Regions from separate parts of the Streptomyces sp. DH10 genome, predicted to be linked through region 1. Evidence: predicted binding sites of a transcription regulator. Region 1 holds the regulator's gene; the other holds the start of a gene.
What was found. Region 1 encodes HspR, which represses chaperone genes until heat shock. Its sites were predicted from a motif close to TTGAGNNNNNNNNNCTCAA; they were not measured.
Positions count from the first base shown of each region.

Region 2: lon (endopeptidase La) is a predicted target of HspR. The motif match lies at 5,911-5,929, and genes of this name have one in related genera.

Region 1 covers NZ_JARVKU010000016.1:39,404-47,165, forward strand. Annotated here, with positions in the region: gene QC385_RS28845 (helix-turn-helix transcriptional regulator) at 1-660, shown strand, start outside; gene QC385_RS28850 (helix-turn-helix transcriptional regulator) at 623-1,666, opposite strand; gene QC385_RS28855 (DUF4288 domain-containing protein) at 1,900-2,283, opposite strand; gene QC385_RS28860 (sugar ABC transporter substrate-binding protein) at 2,525-3,634, opposite strand; gene QC385_RS28865 (heat shock protein transcriptional repressor HspR) at 3,905-4,357, opposite strand; gene dnaJ (molecular chaperone DnaJ) at 4,363-5,544, opposite strand; gene grpE (nucleotide exchange factor GrpE) at 5,581-6,240, opposite strand; gene dnaK (molecular chaperone DnaK) at 6,237-7,762, opposite strand, start outside.
Region 2 covers NZ_JARVKU010000022.1:52,869-60,630, forward strand. Annotated here, with positions in the region: gene QC385_RS34415 (sensor histidine kinase) at 1-1,634, opposite strand, end outside; gene QC385_RS34420 (protein phosphatase 2C domain-containing protein) at 1,991-2,776, shown strand; gene QC385_RS34425 (MarR family winged helix-turn-helix transcriptional regulator) at 2,809-3,300, opposite strand; gene lon (endopeptidase La) at 3,474-5,888, opposite strand; gene QC385_RS34435 (GNAT family N-acetyltransferase) at 6,064-6,711, shown strand; gene QC385_RS34440 (rhomboid-like protein) at 6,772-7,593, opposite strand.

The DNA.
Region 1 (7,762 bases):
ATCCGGCTGCTCACCGGCACGGAGCGGATCAACCAGGCCATCACCGAAGCCATGGCCGAAGCCTCTGAGGAGACAGCCAGCGTCCAGCCCCGCGCAGGACTCACCGGCGAACGCGGGCAAGTGGCCGACGCCACGGCCTTCGGCCGCGATCAGGCCGCGCTGGACCGCGGCTGCCGCCTGCGCACCCTGTACCCGCACACGATGCGCCACTTCCCGACGATCACCGCCCGTCACGAGCGTCTGAAGGGTGACGTCGAAGCGCGCTCGCTGGACGAAGTCCCCGACCGTCTCATCCTCGTCGACCGCGCCGTGGCCTTCGTGCCGGCCGACAAGGACGGCGGGCTGGCCCTGGAGATCCGGCAACCGGCCATCGTCGACCACCTGGCCACCACCTTCGACCGCCTCTGGCGCCTGGCCACCCCCATGTTTCCCGAAGCCGCACCCGAGCCCTCCCCCGAGGGCATCACCGCCCGCCAACGCGCCATAGCCGCCCTCCTCACCGAAGGCCACACCGACGCCGTCATCGCCGACCGGCTCGGCATGAACATCCGCACCGCCCGCGTCCACATCGCCAAGCTCGCCGCGACGCTGGGCAGTCAGAGCAGGGCTCAACTGGGCTATCTCATCGGGCAGTCCGGGATTCTTGACCAGGAGCGCTGAGGGTCGGGGAGGCCGCCGGCTGCGGGGGGCCGTCCAGGCCCACCTGGGCGATCCGCACACCCAACTGCGTACGGCTCGCCGCCCCCAGCGTCTCCGACAGCCGGGCGATGTGCGCCCGGCACGTCCGCACGCTGATCCCCAGCCGTTCCGCGATCACCGCGTCCTGGTGTCCCTCCGCCAGCAGCGCGGCGATGGACTGCTCGCGGTGGGAGATGCCCTCGATGCCGGTGTCCGGGAGCGGGGCGGTCAGCGGGATGGCCAGGCGCCAGAGCCGCTCGAACACCGTGACCAGGTACTCGACGATCGCCGGGTGCCGTAGCTCCAGGGCCATCGTGCGGTCGGTGTTGGCGGGGATGAAGGCCACCGTCCGGTCGAAGAGGATCAGCCGGTCGATCACCTCGTCCAGCGTGCGCGCCTCCACCGCGTCGCCCATCAGCTCCAGGTAGTTCAGCAGCCCCTGCCCGTGCCGGGCGACATGCGTGTACAGGTCCCGCATCCGCACGCCACGGCCGCGCAGCGTCAGCGCCCGGTGCAGCCCCTCGGAGAGTTCCGCCTCGCGCCGGATGCCGCCGGGCTGCACCGTGAGCACCTCGGTCGTGCACGCCTGGGTCGCCTCGTCCATCGCGGCCTGGATCCGGGCCAGGCCGTCCAGCACCCGGATCGCCGAGCCCTCGCCCGCCGACGGGGCCGGCTGCACCTGACGCCCCAGCCCGGCGTACCACTCGAACGCCGCGACGGCCGAACCCACCCGCCGCTGACTCGCGCTGACCTCGTCGTACATCCCGCGCAGCAGCCGGGTCATGACCTCCTGCGGGGAGGTCGGCACCAGCCAGTCCATGTCGTCGGGATCCGGGTGCAGCAGGGCGAGTTCCAGCAGGCAGGGCACCGGATCCGCGTCCCGGCGCGGCACACGGCCCCGGCGTACGGCCCGGGAGTACACACGGTCCCCCGCCTCGCACAGCCGGTCAGCACCGTGAGGATGCTCCTCCGCCCCGTGCCCGGCCATCGCCCATCCCACCCCCGGTTTCGCCGCCTTGCCGCAGCCGCAACTATGCGCGGCCTGCCCCTGCTCCGCAACACGGCTCCACCGCGGCAGCGTTCCGTTCCCTCTTGTTCGAGCCCCACTTGAGCCGGGCCGACTCCGTACCGGTGACGGTGACCCCGCCAAACGCGCCCGGGCCGGGCACGGGGAACGGTGTCCGTCCCCGTGCCCGGCCCGGGCCGAGCGGCTGTTCGCGGCTAGGCGCCGTCGCTGCCGCCGTCGCGGGCGAGCAGTGACTCCACCCGTTCGTACGCCGCCCAGTCGCGGAAGTGCCGCGTGTACAGGTCGGCGTCACGGCCGAGATCGGTGTCCTCGGCCTCCTTCACGTCGACGATCGCCCGGAGCCGCCAGGTGACCGTCTCCTGCCGGTCGTTCACGTAGCTCGTCTCCGCCTCGTGCGCCCGCCGCTCGACCCGCTCCCTGGCGGACCGCTCGTCGGTCGCGTGTACCAGGACGATGTTCTCCTGGTACAGGGGCTGCTCCTCTGCCCCGGCCGCGGGGGAAGCGGTGGTCGCCTCCATCACCACCAGGGCGATGTAGGGCTGCGGGCCCGGCTGCTCGGCACCGGTTCGGTCGGTCACGCTCGCTCCTGTCCGCACGTCGGTCCACGCGCCGAACGGCCTCCGCCACTCGTCGAAGCGGCGGTCGTTCAGCAGCTTCCACGCCCCCACATCATCCCGGTCGCCCGCCTCCGCTCGCCGGCGACCTCGTCGGGTTGTCCCCGGCACGGCAGTTCCGGGCGGCGGCCAGGTCGTCGGCGGACGCCAGGACGCGCGGCAAGGAGGTTGGCGGTCCCCCGTCAGCCCCCCGCCCGTGGGCCGCCTACTTCAGCCCGATCGCCTCGCAGGCCGCCTTGTACTTCGCCGTGCAGATGTCCGCCAGCTTGTAGACCTCGTCGGCCACGACCGTGTCCTTGATGTTGGACTTCGTCAGGGCGACCACCGGCACGAGCTGGGCGGGAATGGCCTTGTGGGTGGGGCTGTCGACCTTGTCGCGGGTGAGGGCGGCGAACTGGATGTCGCGGCCCTGGACCCTGGCCACGGCCATCTCCGCGGCGTTCTCGGCCTCCTGCGGGTACGACTTGTACACGCTCATGTACTGCTCGCCGGCGATGATCCGCTGCACCGCCGGGAGCTCCGCGTCCTGACCGGTGATCGGCGGCAGGTCGGTCACGCCTGCGGCCTCCAGCGCCTTGACGATGCCGCCGGCCATGCCGTCGTTGGCGGAGTACACCGCGTCGATGTTGTCCTTGCCGATCTTCTCGATCGCCTCGGCCATGTTGGCCTGCGCGTTCTCCGGCTTCCAGTCCTTGGTGTCGAAGGACTGGGCGATCGTCACCTTGCCGTTCAGCTCGGACATCGCACCGGCCTTGAACTGCTTGGCGTTCGGGTCCGTCGACGAGCCGTTCATCATGACGATCTTGTCGGAGAGGCTCGCGTCCTCGCCGATGGCCTCCAGCAGGGTGCGCCCCTGGACCTCGCCGACCAGTTCGTTGTCGAAGGAGATGTACGCGTCGATCGGGCCCTCGGCCAGCCGGTCGTAGGCGATGACCGGGATGCCGGCGTCCTTGGCCTTCTTCACCCCGTCGGCGATGGCGTGCGAGTCGACGGCGTCCAGCAGGATCACGTCGACCCGGTCGTCGATCATCTGCTGCAACTGGTCGGCCTGCCTGTCGGCGCTCGCCTCCGCGTTGGCGTACTCGACGCGGCCCTGGTCGTTGGTGAGGGACTCGACCTTCGTCTTGATGATGGGGTAGTCGAAGTTCTCGTACCGCGTGTTCGCCTTCTCCGGGAGCAGCAGGCCCACCGTGATGTCGTTGCCCTTCGTCGGGCTCGCGTCGTCACTGCTCCCGGTCGCGTTGAGCACGCCGCAGCCGGCGAGCGTGACGGACATCGCGGCCGCGGCCACGGATATGGAGATACGACGACGCATGCGGAGCTCACTTCGCGTGTGATTGGGACGTGGGCACACTTTGTGGCCCATGTGACTGAAAAGCCAACGCGGACGCGCCCCCCAGCGTCAAGCGGAACCACTTAACGAGATGACAACACCACGCTCCGCAGCGGTTGTGAAGACTCTGCGGAATCATCTCCAAGTGACTTGCACCATCCGGTCATCGGCAGGAGGCCCGGCGAAAACGCCCCAAGACATATGAAAAGGGCCGGGAGTGTTCTCCCGGCCCTTCTCGCAGGCGTGCGCGCGTCAGTCGGACTGCTGCTGCCGCTTCGGCCGCCACACGACCAGCGCGCTGGTCTGCTGGACCTCCTGGTACGGCACGAGATCACGGCGGTACGACGCGTGCACCGCCGCCTCGCGCTGCCGCATGGCCGCCGCCGCGCCGTCGAGCGCGTCCTCCAGCTCGGCCACCCGGGCCTGGAGCGCGGCGACCTGGTTCTCCAGTTCGATGATGCGCTTGATGCCCGCCAGGTTGATGCCCTCGTCCTGCGACAGCTGCTGGACGGTGCGCAGCAGTTGGATGTCCCGGGCCGAGTAGCGGCGGCCCCGGCCCGCGGTGCGGTCCGGAGACACCAGCCCCAGGCGGTCGTACTGGCGCAGGGTCTGCGGGTGCAGGCCGGACAGCTGGGCCGCCACCGAGATGACGTAGACCGGGGTCTCCTCGGTCAGTTCATACGGGTTGCGTCGACGACCGTCCATCTCAGTCATGCTCCCTTCGCGGCCTGGAACAGCTCCGCCCGCGGATCCTCACCCGCGGTCGCCTCGCGATACGCCTCGAGCGCGTCACGAGCCTTCCCCGTCAGGTCCTTCGGAACACTCACCTCGACGGTGACCAGGAGGTCGCCGCGGGTGCCGTCCTTGCGGACCGCGCCCTTGCCCCGGGCACGCATCGTACGGCCGTTCGGCGTGCCCGGCGGGAGCTTCAGCGTGACGGGCGGGCCGCCCAGCGTCGGCACCCGGACCTCGCCGCCGAGGGCCGCCTCGGCGAAGGTCACCGGGACGGTGACGGTGAGGTTGTCGTCCTTGCGGCCGAACACCGGGTGGGAGTCGACGTGCACGACCACGTACAGATCGCCCGCCGGGCCGCCGCGCTCGCCCGGCGCTCCCTTGCCGCGCAGCCGGATCCGCTGGCCGTCGCTGACACCCGCGGGGATGCGCACCTGCATGGTCCGCGAGGACTTGGCCCGACCGCTGCCCTTGCAGACCTCGCAGGCGTTCTCCGCGATCAGGCCGCGGCCCTTGCAGTCCGGGCAGGGGTCGGTGAGGGAGAAGCCACCGCCGCTGCCCCGGGCGACCTGCCCGGTGCCGACGCAGGTCGGGCACACCCGCGGGGTGCCGTTCTTGTCGCCGGTGCCCGAGCAGGCCTTGCAGGGCGACTGCGAGGACATCCGCAGCGGGACGGTCGCGCCCTCGATCGCCTCCGTGAAGCTCAGCGTGACCTCGGACTCGATGTCCTGGCCGCGCCGGGGCTGCGTGCGCGTCCCCGGGCCCGCGCCGCCACGGTTGAACAGGCCCCCGAAGACGTCACCGAGTCCACCGCCGAAACCGCCGGCTCCCTGGCCGCCGCCCGGGGCGCCTCCGAAGAGGTCGCCCAGGTCGAAGTTGAAGGAGCCGCCGCCCGCGCCGGGCCCCGGGCGGAAGCCGCCGTTGCCGAAGAGGGCGCGTGCCTCGTCGTACTCCTTGCGCTTCTTGGGATCGCCGAGGATGTCATTGGCCTCGGAGATCTCCTTGAAGCGCTCCTCGGCCTTGACGTTGCCCTTGTTGGCGTCCGGGTGGTACTCGCGGGCGAGCTTCCGGTACGCCTTCTTGATCTCGGCCTCGGTGGCGTCCTTGGGGACGCCGAGGACCTTGTAGTAGTCCTTCTCGATGAAGTCCTTGGTGCTCATCCTCGACGCCCCTCCTTCCCTTCGTCCGCTATGACGTCAGCCCTCTTCCGGGCCACCGCTCTCCTTGTCGTCGGCTTCGGCGGTCTCGTCCGCCTTGACCGTCTGTGCCCCCGGCTGGGGCTCGGCCACCGCCACCCGCGCGGGGCGGATGGTGCGCTCGCCGATCCGGTACCCGGGCTGCAGGATCGCGACGCACGTCGTCTCGGTGACGTCCGGTGCGTAGCTGTGCATCAGGGCTTCGTGGATCGTCGGGTCGAAGGGCTCGCCCTCCTTGCCGAACTGCTGGAGGCCCATCTTGGCCGCCGTGCTCTCCAGCGACTCGGCGACGGACTTGAAGCCGCCGACGAGTTCGCCGTGTTCACGCGCGCGGCCGATGTCGTCGAGCACGGGCAGGAGCTCGGTCAGGAGATTCGCGATGGCGATCTCCTTGACCGCGATCCGGTCGCGCTCGACCCGGCGGCGGTAGTTCTGGAACTCGGCCTGGAGGCGCTGGAGGTCCGCCGTGCGCTCGTTGAGCGCCGTGCGGGCCTGGTCCAGCTGGGCCACCAGAGCCGCGTCCTGGCCCGTGTCCCCGGCCGGGGCCGCCCCCTCCTCCGTCGAGGGGGAGTCGGCGGCCTTCGGCTCGGCGTCGTCGGAGGTGGCGCCGGAAGGGACGTCGGGCTGCTGCTCGTCGAAGCCCGGGGTCTCCTCCGTCACGCGGCACCATCCTTCCGGTCCTCGTCCACGATCTCGGCGTCGACGACGTCGTCGTCGGCCTTCGCGTCACCGGCACCGGCACCCGCGCCGGCTCCGGCGGAGTCGCCGCCGGCGGCCTGCGCGGCGTTCGCGTCGGCGTACATCGCCTGGCCGAGCTTCTGCGAGACGGCGGCGACCTTCTCCGTGGCGGTGCGGATCTCGGCCGTGTCCTCGCCCTTGAGCTTCTCCTTCAGCTCACCGACGGCTTCCTCGACCTCGGTCTTGATGTCGCCGGGGACCTTGTCCTCGTTGTCCTTGAGGAACTTCTCCGTCTGGTAGACGAGCTGCTCGCCCTGGTTGCGGGCCTCGGCGGCCTCGCGGCGCTTGTGGTCCTCCTCCGCGTACTGCTCGGCCTCCTGGCGCATGCGGTCGACCTCGTCCTTCGGCAGCGAGGAGCCGCCGGTGACGGTCATCTTCTGCTCCTTGCCCGTGCCCAGGTCCTTCGCGGTCACGTGCATGATGCCGTTGGCGTCGATGTCGAAGGAGACCTCGATCTGCGGGACGCCGCGGGGCGCCGGGGGCAGACCGGTCAGCTCGAACATCCCGAGCTTCTTGTTGTACGCCGCGATCTCGCGCTCGCCCTGGTAGACCTGGATCTGCACGGACGGCTGGTTGTCCTCGGCCGTCGTGAAGATCTCGGACCGCTTGGTCGGGATCGTGGTGTTGCGCTCGATGAGCTTGGTCATGATGCCGCCCTTGGTCTCGATACCGAGGGACAGCGGGGTGACGTCGAGGAGCAGGACGTCCTTGACCTCGCCCTTGAGGACACCGGCCTGGAGGGCGGCGCCGATGGCGACGACCTCGTCCGGGTTGACGCCCTTGTTGGCGTCCTTGCCGCCGGTCAGCTCCCTGACGAGCTCGGCGACGGCGGGCATACGGGTCGAGCCGCCGACCAGGACGACGTGGTCGATCTCGCTGATGGAGATGCCGGCGTCCTTGATGACGTTGTGGAACGGCGTCTTGCAGCGCTCCAGGAGGTCCGCGGTCAGCTGCTGGAACTGGGCGCGGGTGAGCTTCTCGTCGAGGTGCAGGGGGCCCTCGGCGGAGGCGGTGATGTAGGGCAGGTTGATCGAGGTCTCGGTGGACGAGGACAGCTCGATCTTCGCCTTCTCGGCGGCCTCGCGCAGACGCTGGAGGGCCATCTTGTCCTTGCCCAGGTCCACGCCGTGGCCGGACTGAAACTGCTGGACCAGGTAGTCGACGATGCGCTGGTCCCAGTCGTCACCACCGAGGTGGTTGTCACCGTTGGTGGCCTTCACCTCGACGACACCGTCGCCGATCTCCAGCAGCGAGACGTCGAACGTACCGCCACCGAGGTCGAAGACCAGGATGGTCTGGTCGTCCTTGTCGAGGCCGTACGCCAGCGCGGCCGCGGTCGGCTCGTTGACGATGCGCAGCACGTTCAGACCGGCGATCTCACCGGCCTCCTTCGTGGCCTGGCGCTCGGAGTCGTTGAAGTACGCCGGGACGGTGATGACCGCGT
Region 2 (7,762 bases), on a different contig from region 1:
GGCACGGGCCCGGCGGCGTGCTGGACGTGCTCGGTGCCGGCGAGGACGAGGAGGTTCTCGCTGTGCCGGCGCATGACCGTGGCGAAGTGGTCGAGCCTGAACAGCGTGGCGAGGCGGTCCGGGTCCTGCTCGCGCTCCTCCAGGTTCTCGATGACGGCCAGTTGCCGCTCGACCAGGCCCAGCGTGCGCAGCGCGAGGTTGACGAACGTGCCGCCGATGGCCGTGCGCAGCCGCTCCAGCTGGGCGGCGGACTCGGCGAGTTCGCCGCGCAGCTCCTCGCGGGCGTCGGCCATCTTCTGGCGCTGGCCGACGAGGTGCTTGCGGTCGGACTCCAGCGTGGCGATCCGCTCGGTGAGGGCGACGGCGTGCGCGTGCAGGGCGTTGACGGAACGGACGACCTGGGCGAACTCGTCGTTGCGGCCGGTGAACTTGACGGGTTCCTCGGCCGTCGGAACCTCCGCCTCGGCCAGCCGCTTCGAGCCCAGGCGCAGCACCGCGAGGGGACGCGTGAGACTGCGGGCCATGCCCGTGGCGACGCCGACGGCGAGCAGCATCAGGACGCCGAGGACGGCGATGCGGATCTCCAGCGCGGTGACGTCGTCGTCGCGCAGCGCCTCCAGGTCCTTGGTGCGGCGGTCGTAGAGGGCCGACTCCACGCCGCGCATCAGGTCGATCCGGGCGGAGAGGGCCGCGTCCAGCTTCCTGGCGTTGGTGGAGAGTTCGCCGTTGGAGAGCGTCGGCTGGTCGGTGAGCGTGGCGAGGTACTTCTCGGCGGAGTTGACCTCGGTGCCGGTGACCGTGTTGTCGAAGGAGGTACGGGCCGGCTTGGGCGCGGTGTCGCGGAAGTCGGCCAGGGCCGCGTCGGAGCGCAGCCGGGCCTGCTGGGCGGCGGCGCTCAGGGCGTCGCGCTGCCGGGTGTCGGCGTCCGAGGAGGTCTCGGTCGGCAGGCCGGTGACCGGGTCGATGACCGTCTCGGTGCCGCGCGGCACGCTGAGGGCGGCGAGCAGCAGGCCCCGGGCCGCGGCGGCCTGCTGCACGGCGGAGTCCAGTTCGGCCATGGCCTGAGCGCCGGAGCCCGCGCGGGGCGGGGTCTGCTGGGCCAGCTCCTCGGCGAGCCGGTGGAGTTCGGTGATGGCGGCGGAGTACGCCTGGTGCGCTTCGAGGGCGCTGCTCTTGCCGGTGAGCGCCGCCCGGCGTACGGCCGCGATGGCGTCGAGGTCGGAGCGGAGCGAGGCGGGCGTGTCGGTGTCGGCCCGCAGCTCCTCGACATGCCGGTCCACCCGGGCGCTGCGCTGCTCGGAGGGCGCCTTGGACTTGGGGCGGCCGGCCGCGATGTAGGAGGTGACGTCGTCGCGCTCGTCGGCGAGGGAGTGCGCGAGGGCGAGGGCGTCCTGCGTCTGCCCGGCGAGCGTCACCAGCTCCTGCGAGTCGTGGAGTTGCCCGGAGGCGGCGAGGACGGACGGGGTGCCCGCGCCGGCGATGGCCGCGGCGACGACGGCCACGGCCACGATGAGCCGGTTGCGTACATGGGTGGGGCGGCCCTTGCCGGTGGGGGGCGTCGACTCAGCGCCCTGAACGGGGGCCGTCTGCTTGCCTGTGCGACGAGGCCGCGACATCTGCACCGGTGCTCGCATTCCTGACTCGTGAACTCATGGGCCCGGATGACGCTCCGTCAACTGGCGCGTACTCCAGGTACACCTCCCGACCCTCCCAGCGCCGGTGGGCAGCGCACGCGCATCACCTGACCCGCCACCCGAAGGAGTGAACCCCGGAGGTGAGTTGGGGAGCAAGTTCCGCTGGCCCTTGCAGCGGCCTTGCGCGGCGGGCCGGTTGGACGCCGCGGGCGGGTGGTGGCAATATTCGCCGCCACGCCTTCCCGGAGCAAAGCATTCCATCCCAAACAGGGCGTCTGACCTGCATGGCTGCACCGGCCCGGCAACCATTGCCAGCCTTTTGCGGACCTTGTGAAGGGCTCGTGCAGACTGGCTGGATGCGTACTGAACTCGCCTCGGAGCCGGGAGACGCGGACCGCCCCAACGAGGACTTCGCCAGTGTCGGACTACCGGCCTCCGGACAGGGCGGTTCGGTCGTCGTGCTGGATGGTGTCACACCGCCGAAGGCCGGGACGGGATGTCTGCATTCCGTCCCCTGGTTCACCGCGCGCCTCGGTGGAGCGCTGACCGAACTGACCGTTTCACTCCCGGATGTTCCTCTGGTAGACGCCTTGTCCCGTGCCATCGCGCGTACCGCCGAGGCACATGCCTCAACCTGTGACCTTTCTCACCCCCGCACACCTCAGGCCACGGTGGTCGTGGCCCGCTGGTCCCCGGAGACGGTGGAGTACCTGGTCCTGTCGGACTCGGCTCTTCTCGTGGAGTCCCCGGACGGCGTGGTGACGCCCCTCCTGGACGACCGTCTGGCCCTTCTCCCCCGCTCCGCCCTGGCCACGGACGCGCTGGTGGACGCCACGCTCCGCAACAAGGAGGGCGGCTTCTTCACGGCGGCCGCCGATCCCTCGGTGTCCCGCCGGGCGGTGACCGGAACCTCGCCCCGCCGTGAGGTGCGCGCCCTGGCCGCGCTGACGGACGGGGCGACCCGCTGGGTGGAACGGTTCGAGGAGGGCGACTGGACGGGCTGCTTCCACCTTCTGCGCAAGGAGGGGCCGCAGGCGCTGGTGGACCGGGTTCGGACGCTGGAACGGGCGGATTCGGCCGGATCGTTCCTGGGCCGGAGCAAGACGCACGACGACGCGACGGTCGTGTACGTCGAGTTCTAGACGACCGGCCATTGTCTCGCCGGGCGCTGGTGCTACTTCTCCATGCCGCGGTTGAGCTGGTGCAGCAGCCGGGCCAGTTCCGTGACCTCCTGGGTGTCCCAGTCGGCCAGGCGGCCGGCGTAGCGGGCGCGGCGGGCCTCGCGTACCCGGCGGACCCGGTCGTGGCCCTCCTGGGTGAGGGCGACGAGCCAGGCGCGTCCGTCTGCGGGGTCGGGTTCGCGCGCGACCAGGCCGAGTTCCTCCAGGGCGCGCAGCTGGCGGGACATCGTGGCCTTGCCGACGCCGATGTAGCCGGCGAGCTCGGTGGCCCGCTGCTTGCCGCACTCGTCCAGCCGTACGAGCAGGCCGTACGCGGAGGACTCCAGGTCGGGGTGGACCTCCCGGGCCATCTCGCCCTGGCTGGCCCGGGCCCGCCGCAGCAGCACGGTCAGCTCCCGCTCCAGCGCCAGAAAGGCCGGCTGATCCACACCGGTTCCGGCCAGAGAGGCGTCCCGGTGTCCGTCGTCGTTGCCGTCCTGGTGCACGTGAGCCCTGCCTCGGTCGTCGCCCGCTACCTGCATTTTCCGCCACCCGCGGCCATCGCCGCAGCTCGGCAAGTATTCCGCAGGTCACGGGGTGCGCGTCCACGGGCCGCCACACGGTGAAGGCCCGGGTCTCCCTCACGGGACCCGGGCCTTCCCTCATCCGGTGACCTCCGTCACGCGGCCACCGGAACCTCGGGCGCCGCCTCCGCCGTGGCGGGCGCGAGCGCCAGCTGAAGGACCTGGCGGACGTCGCTGACGGCGTGGACGTCGAGCTTGTCCAGCACCTCCGCAGGGACGTCGTCCAGGTCGGGTTCGTTGCGCTTGGGGATGATCACGGTGGTGACCCCGGCGCGGTGGGCGGCCAGCAGCTTCTGCTTCACGCCGCCGATCGGCAGGACCCGGCCGGTCAGCGAGACCTCGCCGGTCATCGCCACGTCCGTGCGGACCAGCCGGCCGGACAGGAGCGAGGCGAGGGCCGTCGTCATCGTGACGCCGGCGCTGGGGCCGTCCTTGGGGACCGCGCCCGCCGGGAAGTGGATGTGCACGCCCCGGTCCTTCAGATCGCCCACCGGCAGTTCCAGCTCGGCACCGCGGGAGCGCAGGAAGCTCAGCGCGATCTGCGCGGACTCCTTCATCACGTCGCCCAGCTGACCGGTGAGAGTCAGCCCGGCCGCGCCCGTCTCCGGGTCGGCCAGGGACGCCTCGACGTACAGCACGTCACCGCCGGCGCCCGTCACCGCGAGGCCCGTCGCCACGCCCGGCACGGACGTCCGGCGCTCGGCCGGGTCCTGGGCGGACTCGGGCACGTGGTGCGGCCGTCCGATCAGAGAGCGCAGGTCCTCGTCCTGGACGGTGAACGGCAGCTCCCGCTCACCCAGTTCGTGCTGGGCCGCGACCTTGCGCAGCAGCCGTGCGATCGACCGCTCCAGGGTGCGCACGCCCGCCTCGCGCGTGTACTCACCGGCGAGCTTGCGCAGCGCGCCCTCGTCGATGGCCACCTCGTCCTTGTCGAGCCCGGCCCGCTCCAGCTGGCGCGGCAGCAGGTGGTCGCGGGCGATGACGACCTTCTCGTCCTCGGTGTAGCCGTCCAGGCGGACGATCTCCATCCGGTCGGCCAGGGCCTCCGGGATCGCCTCCAGGACGTTGGCGGTCGCGAGGAAGACCACGTCCGACAGGTCCAGCTCGACCTCCAGGTAGTGGTCCCGGAAGGTGTGGTTCTGCGCCGGGTCGAGCACTTCGAGCAGGGCCGCGGCCGGGTCGCCCCGGAAGTCCGGGCCCACCTTGTCGATCTCGTCGAGCAGCACGACCGGGTTCATCGACCCGGCCTCCTTGATGGCGCGGACGATCCGGCCGGGCAGGGCGCCGACGTACGTACGGCGGTGACCGCGGATCTCGGCCTCGTCGCGGACGCCGCCGAGGGCGACGCGCACGAACTTGCGCCCCATCGCGTGGGCGACGGACTCGCCCAGGCTGGTCTTGCCGACGCCGGGCGGACCCACGAGCGCGAGCACGGCACCGCCGCGCCGCCCGCCGACCACGCCCAGCCCCCGGTCGGTACGCCGCTTGCGCACCGCCAGGTACTCGGTGATCCGCTCCTTCACGTCCTGGAGGCCGGAGTGCTCGGCGTCGAGGACGGCCTGGGCGGCCTGGATGTCGTAGGCGTCCTCCGTGCGCTCGCTCCACGGCATCTCCAGGACCGTGTCGAGCCAGGTGCGGATCCACGAGCCTTCGGGCGACTGGTCGGAGGACCGCTCCAGCTTGTCGACCTCCTTGAGCGCGGCCTCGCGGACCTTCTCGGGCAGGTCGGCGGCCTCCACGCGGGCGCGGTAGTCGTCGGACTCCTCGCCCTCCTGCTCGCCGTTCAGCTCGCGCAGCTCCTTGCGGACCGCTTCGAGCTGACGCCGCAGCAGGAACTCGCGCTGCTGCTTGTCGACGCCTTCCTGGACGTCCTTGGCGATGGACTCGGCCACGTCCTGCTCGGCGAGGTGGTCGCGCAGCTGCTGGGTCGCGAGCTTCAGCCGGGCCACCGGGTCGGCGGTCTCCAGCAGCTCGACCTTCTGATCGGTGGTCAGGAACGGCGAGTATCCGGAGTTGTCGGCGAGCGCCGAGACGTCGTCGATGGCCTGGACCCGGTCGACGACCTGCCAGGCGCCGCGCTTGCGCAGCCAGGCGGTGGCGAGGGCCTTGTACTCCTTGACCAGTTCGGTGACCTGCCCGGGCAGCGGCTCCGGGACGGATTCGTCGACGCTGGTGCCCTCGACCCAGAGGGCCGCGCCGGGACCCGTGGTCCCCGCACCGATCTTCACCCGGCCCCGGCCTCGGATCAGCGCGCCCGGATCGCCGTCGGCCAGCCGGCCCACCTGCTCGACGGTGCCGAGGACACCGGTGCCGGCGTATGTGCCGTCGATGCGTGGCACCAGGAGTACCCGGGGCTTTCCGGGTGTTGTCCGAGCAGCGGCCTGGGCGGCCTCCACCGCGGCACGGACCTCGGAGTCGCTCAGGTCCAGCGGGACCACCATCCCGGGCAGGACGACCTCGTGGTCGAGCGGCAGCACGGGCAGGGTGAGCGGTGTGGACGTCGAAGCCATGATCTCCCCTTCGGCAGTCAAGTTGAGCTATGCCGACTCAATGCTCGGGAGGCGCCGGATGTTCCCCACCCGCCGTTCGCTGTGAGCGATCGACCGTGACGCCAAGGGCGACCAGGACCGTAGAGTCAGCGGCGTAACAGATCAGGCCCATGAGTGCCTATTACCAGGGGGCGGCGTGGACGGGACCGTGCAGGCGTGGGTGGACGGGTGGGTCGTGTCGCGCGGGGCGGCTCCGCCCGTGCCCGAGCCGTGGGGCTGGACGATCGACGTGGGGATGTACGGACACGTCACCCGCCATGTGTTCGGTGCGACCGGCGACGACCTCGACGAGGCGGCCGTCCGCAAGGTGGCCGGCGCGGTGACCGGGGCCGGAGTGTGGCTGAAGGCGTTCCAGGACCCGTCCGTGGTCGCCGGCTGGCTGGACGCCACCTGGTGGATCGACCCCGAGCCCGGCTATCTGATGACGGTCCCGCTGACCCCGGGAGACACGCCGGACCCGCCCGACGGCTACCGGCTGCGCAGCTGGGAGCGTGGCGGGGTGACTCGCGTGATGGTGGCGGCCCCGGACGGTTCGCTGGCGGCGCGCGGCCAGATCACCCCGACCGGCGGCACCGCCGTGGCCGACCAGATCGAGACGGCACCGGAGCATCGCCGCAAGGGACTCGGCAGCCTCGTCATGCGGACGTTGCAGATCACCGCCGTCCGGCAGGGCGCGCGGACCGGTGTCCTCGCCGGCACGCCCGCGGGACGAGGGCTCTACGAGGCGCTCGGCTGGGAGGTGGTGGCCATGCTCACCAGCGCGAAGCACTGCCCGCGGACCTGAACGAGCTCGCCGTCAGCTCCGCACCGGCCGGGGGGGGACAGGGGCCCCTCGACCTGGCCGTCAACTCCGGACCGGACCGGGGGAACCGGGGCCCCTCGCCTGCCACCGCCGGACCACCGGCCAGGTAGCGACACCGATGGCCAGGGCGATCACATGCCCCCAGTTGGTCATCGGGTCGGTGAAGGCGAGCAGGTCCTGGAGCAGCATCCCGCCGAAGCCGGCCAGCAACGGCACCCGCAGCCAGGGCGGCAGCAGTCCGGCCAGGGCGCCGGTGCCGGCGGCGACGCCGAAGCTGACGCCGTAGTCGAGCCGGTGCAGCGAACTCCCGGGGAGCTGCCCGGCCAGCACCGCGAGCCCGACCGGGACCTCCGTCGCCAGGGTGGCGAGGACGTGCCCGAGCAGGAAGACACCGGCCGTGCGCAGACCGCCGATCCGCCGCTCCAGCGCGGTCAGCACGAGCACGAACCCGATCGCGAACGGCGAGGCCACCCCGCCCGCGAGCCACAGCGCGCTGCCGACCAGCACCAGCTCCGGCGTCCGCACCAGGTGCGCCACATCTGTACTGAAGGTTTGCCGCAGGGCGTGCACCAGGGCGGGGTCCGCGTAGGCGGAGATCAGCGAGGTCAGGCAGAGGACGATCGCGTAGCCGAAGGTGAAGGGCGTACCCGTGGGAGTCGGGAGCAGCCGCCACGGTCGCGGGGTCCGAAGCCAGGGGCTTTTTACCGCGGTGGGCTCTGTTACGCCCGGGCCCCCGGTCCCGCATGGCCCTCGGCCGCCGGCCCGCTGCCGCGGCACCCCGTCCAGCAGCCCCGGCGCATCGGGAACGGGCGCGCCCGTCGGCGTCGGCGTGGCCGTCTCATCGGCCGGCGCGGTGCGATCCACGGCGGGGCGCTCCTTCCGTCCCGCCCCACACTTCGCGCACCTTCGCTCCCTGTCTGTGACGGGCGCCACGCGAGAGCCGATTCACAGCAACCTGACAGCAGTCCACCGCGTCCCCCGGCGGCCGCTCCTTATTTCTTGGCGCGGGACACCCCCACCTGCCAGGATGCCC